2 linked regions of the Streptomyces venezuelae ATCC 10712 genome follow. The protein of the gene in region 1 interacts with the protein of each later gene in a pairwise test. Links are inferred from orthologs where the notes say so. Each region holds a gene or a part of one and is shown on either strand. Other genes may lie near its edges.

Region 1 (4,074 bases):
CAGGCCGCCGATCGGGTTCCTCGCCCCGCCGGACGTCGAGCCGCTCTCCGACGGCGTGCCCGTCGAGCCGGTCGAGCCGCCGCCGGAGCCGCCGCTCGACGTGCCGCCGGTGGTGCTCGGGGTGTCGCTGGTGGACGGCGGGGGCTCGGGGGCGGAACGGGTCGGCGTACGGCTGCTGCCGGTGCCGGCGCCCTGCGTGGCGGTCGGGCGCTGTTCCCGGGTCCGGGTGGACTCGCGGGTCTTCTCGGCGGGCCGGGTCGCCTCCCGCGTCTTCTCGCGCTCGGCCGGGGCCTCGCTGGTCGCGGCGGGCGCGGGCACCGAGGACGCGGTTCCGGCGGGGGCGCGGCGCTTCGGCTCGGTGGGGAGCGGCTGGCCGGGCAGGTGGTTGATCGGATCGTCGTTGGGGCCGGGGACGGTGATCATCTCGGTGGAGCGGACGGCGCCGCCGAGGACGGAGCCGACGAGGAGGGTGAGGCCGACGACGACGGCCGCGATCAGGGTGCTGCGGCGGGTCACGCGGCGGCGCAGGTGCCACAGGTCGGCGCGCGGGCCGAGGGTGCGCCAGGCCTCTCCGGCGATCCGGCCGTCGAGGGAGTAGACGGGGGCGCCGGCGATGATCAGCGGCGACCAGGCGGCGAGGTAGATGATGTCGGCCGAGTCGTAGACCGGGACGGTCTTCCAGCTGACGGTCAGCAGGAGCGCGGCGGAGAGCAGGGCGCCGACGACGGCGGCGGCACGCTGCCAGAGGCCGAGGACGGTGAGGACGCCGACGACGACCTGGAGGAAGGCGACGGTGAGTCCGGCGCCGACGGGGTGCTGGAGGGCGAAGTCGCGGAGCGGTTCGGCGAGGGCCCAGGGGTGCAGGGAGTTGAGCCACTTCACCATGGAGCCGCGCTCGCCGCCGTCGAAGTAGACGGGGTCGCAGAGCTTGCCCATGCCCGCGTAGATGGAGATGAAGCCGAGGAAGACGCGGAGCGGGAGGAGGACGACGCCGAGGTTCATCCGGCGGCCGGGGTAGTAGGCGTGCCGGACGCTGTCCTGTCCGTGGCGCTGCGCGGGCCGGCTCTCCGTCGTCTCGTCCGGGTACGGTCCGGGTCCGCCGCCGGTCTCGGGCCGGAGGTCGTACAGCTCCTCGTACGCGGTGTCGTACGCGCCCTCGGCGCGGCGCATCGGCGGCAGCAGGGGCCCGGGGTCGGCGGTCACCACGGGGGTCGGCATGGTGTCGTCGATGCGCGGGATGGCCTGGGTGGAGCCCGTGTCCAGCGCGGCGTGGCCGCCGCGGCCGCCCGGGCCGACGGCCGGGTCGAGCGTGGAGACGGAGGACTCGCGGACGGCCTGGAGGAGGCCGGTCGCGCCCGGTGAGGACTTTCCGGTCCATACGACGGGGCGGCGGCGCGGGCCGCCCGTCCCGGCCGCGGCGCCGGACAGGGCTGCGGTGCGGGCGCCGGCGCCGAGCTTGGGCTGCGGAGCCGGCGCGAGCCGCACACGGAAGCTGGCGTGGTTCACGATCACCTGGGCGGGATCGGAATCCACCTTGACCATGCTCAACGCGGGCTGATCGTCGAACCCCGGCCGGGGCGTTCTGGTGTCCACACTCATCTAACCGAGTGATCTGGGTTTAGGACACTGCCTTGACGGATGGGAAATGTCCGAGACCCGTCAAGATCACGCCATGGCCGGGGGTGACCCGTTCGGGTCAGCCCGCCGAGGGGCGGGCCGGTCGGCGACCGGCCCTCCCGCGGTGGGCCGCCATCGGCCGGCCGGCCGGTGGCGGGCCGGGGTCAGCGGCCCATCCGGCGGCGGGCCGCCTCGTAGAGCACGACGCCGGCGGCGACACCGGCGTTGAGCGACTCGGCGCCGCCCGGCATCGGGATGCGGACGAGGAAGTCGCAGGTCTCGCCGACCAGGCGGGACAGGCCCTTGCCCTCGGAGCCGACGACGATGACGACCGGGCCGCCCAGCTCCTCCAGCTCGTGGACCTCGCGGTCGCCGTCGGCGGCGAGGCCGACGACCGTGACACCGGCCTTCTGGTACTGCTCGAGGCAGCGCGTCAGGTTGGTGGCGCGGGCGACCGGGGTACGGGCGGCGGTGCCGGCCGAGGTCTTCCAGGCACCGGCGGTCATGCCGGCGGCACGGCGCTCGGGGACGACGACGCCGTGGCCGCCGAAGGCGGAGACGGAGCGGACGACGGCGCCGAGGTTACGCGGGTCGGTGACGCCGTCGAGGGCGACGATCAGCGGGTCGTCGTGGTCGTCGAAGGCGGCCGTGACGAGGTCCTCGGGGTGCGCGTACTCGTACGGCGGCACCTGGAGGACGAGGCCCTGGTGGTTCAGGCCGTTCGTCATCCGGTCGAGCTCGGGGCGCGGCGCCTCCATGATGTGGATGTTGCCGCGGCCGGTGGCGAGGTTCAGGGCCTCGCGCACGCGCTCGTCGTTGTCGATGAACTGCTGCACGTACAGCGTCGAGGCGGGCACGCCGTCGCGCAGCGCCTCGAAGACCGGGTTGCGGCCGACGACCATCTCGGACTGGCCCTTGCCGCCCCGGCGGGCGACGGGCTTGCGCTTGGCGGCCTGCCGCGCCATGGCGTTGGAGACGCGGTACGCCTTGTGGCCCTTGCGGTCCTCGGCCCTGGGTGTGGGGCCCTTGCCTTCGAGGCCCTTGCGCCGCTGGCCACCGCTGCCGACCGTCGCACCCTTCTTGTTGGACGTGCGACGGTTCCTGCGCTGGCTGTTCCCGGCCATGACTACCTGTTTCCTCTGCTGACGTACAAAGTCTGTAAGTGAAGTGTGCCGCCCGGAGGCCCGAGCGGCACGTCTTCTAACGGTTGCCCAGCGTCCAGCGGGGCCCGTCGGGGCTGTCCTCGATGGCCAGGCCGGACTGGTTCAACTGGTCGCGGATCGCGTCCGCGGTCGCCCAGTCCTTGCGCTCGCGCGCCGACTCGCGCTGCTCGAGCACGAGCCGTACGAGGGTGTCGACGGCGCCGTGGAGCTCCTCGCCGCCACCGGTCTCCTCGGCCCAGTGCGGGTCGAGCGGGTCCAGGCCGAGGACGCCGAGCATGGCGCGGACCTCGGCGAGGCGGGCGATGGCCTCGTCCTTGTCGTCCGCGGCGAGGGCGCTGTTGCCCTGGCGGACGGTGGTGTGGATGATCGCGAGCGCGTGCGGCACGCCCAGGTCGTCGTCCATGGCCTCGGCGAAGGCCGGCGGCACCTCGGCGGCGGGGGCGACGTCCTTGCCGGCCTTCTCGGTGGCGCGCTGGACGAAGCCCTCGATGCGGGCGAACGCCGACTCGGCCTCGCGCAGGGACTCCTCGCTGTACTCGATCATCGAGCGGTAGTGCGGGGTGCCCAGGTAGTAGCGGAGGACGATGGGGCGCCAGGCCTTCACCATCTCGGAGACCAGCACGCTGTTGCCGAGCGACTTCGACATCTTCTCGCCGGCCATGGTGACCCAGGCGTTGTGCACCCAGTACGAGGCGAAGTCGTCGCCGAAGGCCTTGGCCTGGGCGATCTCGTTCTCGTGGTGCGGGAAGATCAGGTCGAGGCCGCCGCCGTGGATGTCGAAGGCGGAGCCCAGGTACTTGTGGGCCATCGCCGAGCACTCCAGGTGCCAGCCGGGACGGCCGCGGCCCCACGGGGTCTCCCAGTCGGGCTCGCCCGGCTTGGTCGCCTTCCACATGGCGAAGTCGCGGGGGTCGCGCTTGCCGGTGATGCCGTCCTCCGCGGGCTGGCGGAGGTCGTCGATGTCCTGGTTGGACAGCTCCAGGTAGCCCGGGAAGGAGCGCACGTCGAAGTAGACGCTGCCGTCGGCCTCGTAGGCGTGACCGCGCTCGATGAGGCCGCGCATCATCTCGATCATCTCCGGGACGTGCCCGGTGGCGCGGGGCTCGTAGCTGGGCGGCAGGCAACCGAGGGCGTCGTAGCCCGAGTTGAACGCGCGCTCGTTCTCGTAGCCGATGGACCACCAGGGGCGGCCCTGGTCCGCGCCCTTGGCGATGATCTTGTCGTCGATGTCGGTGACGTTGCGGATGAACGTGACGTCGTAGCCGCGGTAGTCGAACCAGCGGCGCATGATGTC
Region 2 (3,767 bases), 450 kb from region 1 along the record:
CGAGCTGCCCGTAGACGGCGTGGAAGGCCTGGCCGCCGTTGAAGAACTGGGAGTACGGCATGGGGGTGTTGTAGATGGAGGACCAGTGGTCCTTGTGCCGCCAGTAGATGGAGTGCCATCCGGTGCGGGTGGCGTACCCGGGGCGTCCGCTCCGGATGTTCACCACGGGGAAGGTCACCTTCGAACCCTTCCGCACCCACATCAACTGCCGGTCGAGGTCGACACAGGCGACGGCGTACTTCTTCACCGGGCAGCGCCGCTTCGGGTCGAGGTCCTTCCGGGCGGCGAGCAGCTCGGCCCGGGCCCAGGTGACGGGCCCGGCGTAGCCGTTGGCGGGCTTGATCTTCTCCCTCACCTGGAAGGCGCGGATGGCCCGGCAGTCGGCGGCCGACTGCTTCCCGTCGACCCGCAGCTTCAGCAGCCGCTCGACCTGCCGCTGATGGGTCCCGGTGCTGGCGGTGCAGGCGGCCGCGACCGCGCTCCGGGGCATGTACTCGACCAACTCGTCGACGTCCTCCTCGGGCACGGGCACGGGCACCTCGCCCTCGGGCTGCAGGGGCGGCAGCACCTGGTCGGGCGTATCCATCGGATACTCGGCCCGCCCACCCCCGACGACCCCGGGCACGAGCACGTCCCCCGGCTCGGGAGCGTCGGCCACGGCCGGGCCCCCCACGGCGGGCACGAGCAGGACCCCAAGGAGAACCCCCGGCAGAACGAACAACGACACGACACGACTTCTCGATCTGATCACCCACCCACCCAATCCCCACCGGCCCCGGCGAGCGCGCCGAGAGAGGCGGCCGGGGGAGCGGGTTCGGCCGAGTGGGGGGATGGGGGGGTGGGGTGGCGTGGGGTGGGGTGGCGTGAGGTGGCTCGGGCCCCGGCTCCGACTCCGGCCCCGGCTCCGGCTCCGCCCCGGCCCCTACTCCCCCGCCCGCACGTCCCGCCACGCCTCCCCCAGCGTCCCCGCCACCTCCCCCGCCGTCACCGGGCCGCGGCCCTCCGAGGCCCGGCGGGCCGCAAGACCGTGCAGGTACGCCGCGCACGACGCCGCGTCCACCGGGCGGAGGCCCGCCGCCAGGAGCGAGCCGGCCAGGCCCGACAGGACGTCGCCGCTGCCCGCCGTCGCCAGCCAGCCCGTCCCCGTCGGGTTCACCCGCACCGCCCCGGCCGCGCCCGCCCCGCACACCAGCGTCGTCGAGCCCTTGAGCAGGACCGTCGCCCCGTACCGCCCGGCCAGTTCCCGTACCGCCGCGAGTCGTCCCGCCTCGACCTCCTCGCGGGTGGCGTCGAGCAGCGCCGCCGCCTCCCCGGCGTGCGGGGTGAGTACGGTCGGCGCGCTGCGGGCCCGTACGAGCGCGGGGTCGAGGCCGCGCAGCCCGTCCGCGTCCACCAGCACCGGCACGTCCGACGCGAGGACCTCCGCGACGCCCGGCTCGTCGCCGAGCCCCGGTCCGACGACCCAGGCCTGCACCCGCCCGGCACGGTCCGGCGGCCCGGGGTGGACGAGGGTCTCCGGGTGCGCGGCGATCACCGCGTCGGCCGCGCCTCCGACGTACCGCACCGCCCCCGCGCCGCCCCGCAGCGCGCCCTCGACGGCGAGCACCGCGGCGCCCGGGTAGCGGGCGGAGCCGGCGACGACGCCGACGACCCCGCGCCGGTACTTGTCGCTCTCGGCGCCCGGCACGGGCAGCAGCCGCGCCACGTCCTGGTGCTGGAGCGCCTCCAGGTCGGGCACGCCCGGCAGTTCGTCGCCGAGTCCGATGTCGACGAGCCGCAGCGCGCCCGCGTACGAGCGCGCGGGGTCGACGAGCAGCCCGGGCTTGTACGTCCCGAAGGTCACCGTGACGTCCGCCCGCAGCGCCTCCCCGGTGACCTCCCCGGTGTCCGCGTCGACGCCGCTGGGCAGGTCGACGGCGACGACGACGGCGTCGGAGCCGCGCGCGGCCCGGGCGACGGGCACGGCGTCGGGCCGGAGCCCGCCGCGGCCGCCGATGCCGGTGATGCCGTCGAGGACGAGGTCGGCGGTGGCGAGCGGCGCGAAGGGGTCGTCGGCTTCGACCCGGCCCCCCGCGGCCCGCAGCGCCGCGAGCCCGCCCTCGTGGGCGCGGTCGCCGAGCAGGACGGCGGTGACTCCGGCGCCGCGCCGGGCGAGCCGGGCGCCGGCGTAGAGGGCGTCGCCGCCGTTGTCGCCGCTGCCGACGAGGAGGACGACCCGAGCCCCGTACACCCGTCCCTTGCCGAGGAGCGAGAAGCAGGCGGCGGCGAGTCCGGCGGCGGCCCGCTGCATGAGCGCGCCTTCGGGCAGTCGGGTCATGAGGGCGGCTTCGGCGGCCCGGACGGTCTCCACGCGGTGAGCGGTACGCATGGTCAGCAGTCTGCCGCAGCCCCGGATCACGCGCCCGCCGCCGCCAAGGCCTGCTCGACCGGAGCGGGTTGACGCCCCCGGCCCCGGCCCCGGCAGCCGCACGCACACGGCGAGGGCCCAGGCCGCGCGCGGTACACGCAACCCGCCCCCGGCCCCGGCAGCCGCACGCACACGGCGAGGGGCCCGGCCGTCATCCGACGACCGGGCCCCTGGTCCGTACACCCCGGGCCCTGGTCCGTACATCCCGGGCCCCTGGCCCGTACACCCCGGGCACTCCGTACACCCCGGGCTACGCCTCCGCGATCACCACCGCGGACGCCACCCCCGCGTCATGGCTCAGCGACACGTGCCAGTGCTTCACGCCCAGCTCCGCCGCCCGGGCCGCCACCGTTCCGCGCACCCGCAGCCGTGGCTGGCCGGTGCCCTCGACGTACACCTCGGCGTCCGTCCAGTGCAGCCCGCCCGGCGCGCCGAGCGCCTTGGCGAGGGCCTCCTTCGCGGCGAACCGCACCGCGAGGGAGGCGGGCCCGCGGCGCTCGCCGCTGGGGAGCAGCAGTTCGCGTTCGACGAAGAGGCGCTGCAGCAGCCCCGGTGTCCGTTCGATCGACGCGGCGAACCGGTCGATCTCGGCCACGTCGATCCCCACCCCGATGATCATCTGTTCACCCTCGCACACTCACTCCACGGTCACGGACTTGGCCAGGTTGCGCGGCTGGTCGACCTCGTTGCCCCGCGCGGTGGCGAGCTCGCAGGCGAAGACCTGGAGCGGCACGGTGGAGACCAGCGGCTGGAGCAGCGTGGGCGTGGCCGGGATGCGGACGAGGTGGTCGGCGTACGGGACGACGGCCTCGTCGCCCTCCTCGGCGATCACGATCGTCCGGGCGCCGCGGGCCCGGATCTCCTGGATGTTGGAGACGATCTTGTCGTGGAGGACGGACCGGCCCTTGGGCGAGGGCACCACGACGACGACCGGCAGGTCCTCCTCGATGAGCGCGATCGGCCCGTGCTTGAGCTCCCCCGCGGCGAACCCCTCGGCGTGCATGTACGCGAGTTCCTTGAGCTTCAGCGCGCCTTCGAGGGCGACCGGGTAGCCGACGTGCCGGCCGAGGAAGAGGACGGTGTCCTTGTGGGCGAGGGAGCGGGCGAGGGCACGTACCGGCTCCATGGTCTCCAGGACCCGCTCGACCTCGTCGCCGATCCTGGCGAGCTCGCGGACGACCGCGTGGATCTCGTCGCCCCACTTGGTGCCGCGCACCTGCCCGAGGTAGAGCGCGAGGAGGTAGCAGGCGACGAGCTGTGTGAGGAAGGCCTTGGTGGAGGCGACGGCGACCTCGGGCCCGGCGTGGGTGTAGAGCACGGCGTCGGACTCGCGGGGGATCGTCGAGCCGTTCGTGTTGCA

What was found. The genes of interacting proteins can lie anywhere in the genome.
Region 2: the proteins of rlmB (region 1) and DEJ43_RS22145 interact in binary tests that used the Escherichia coli proteins (3 or more experiments, as listed by UniProt). The link is inferred for Streptomyces venezuelae ATCC 10712 from one-to-one orthologs.

What each region holds. Positions count from the first base shown.
Region 1 is NZ_CP029197.1:4,309,749-4,313,822, reverse strand. Bases 762-3,586 are described here. They hold rlmB (23S rRNA (guanosine(2251)-2'-O)-methyltransferase RlmB), read right to left. Parts: upstream 2,742-3,586; coding sequence 1,782-2,741; downstream 762-1,781. Other genes in these bases: cysS (cysteine--tRNA ligase), read right to left, coding at 2,818-3,586; DEJ43_RS19875 (DoxX family membrane protein), read right to left, coding at 762-1,599. Also shown: more of DEJ43_RS19875, read right to left, coding at 1-761; more of cysS, read right to left, coding at 3,587-4,074. UniProt on the Escherichia coli protein: Specifically methylates the ribose of guanosine 2251 in 23S rRNA.
Region 2 is NZ_CP029197.1:4,760,241-4,764,007, reverse strand. The notes cover bases 146-3,121. They hold DEJ43_RS22145 (bifunctional ADP-dependent NAD(P)H-hydrate dehydratase/NAD(P)H-hydrate epimerase), read right to left. Parts: upstream 2,369-3,121; coding sequence 923-2,368; downstream 146-922. Other genes in these bases: glmS (glutamine--fructose-6-phosphate transaminase (isomerizing)), read right to left, coding at 3,045-3,121; DEJ43_RS22140 (holo-ACP synthase), read right to left, coding at 2,658-3,026; DEJ43_RS22150 (L,D-transpeptidase family protein), read right to left, coding at 146-727. Also shown: more of DEJ43_RS22150, read right to left, coding at 1-145; more of glmS, read right to left, coding at 3,122-3,767. UniProt on the Escherichia coli protein: Bifunctional enzyme that catalyzes the epimerization of the S- and R-forms of NAD(P)HX and the dehydration of the S-form of NAD(P)HX at the expense of ADP, which is converted to AMP.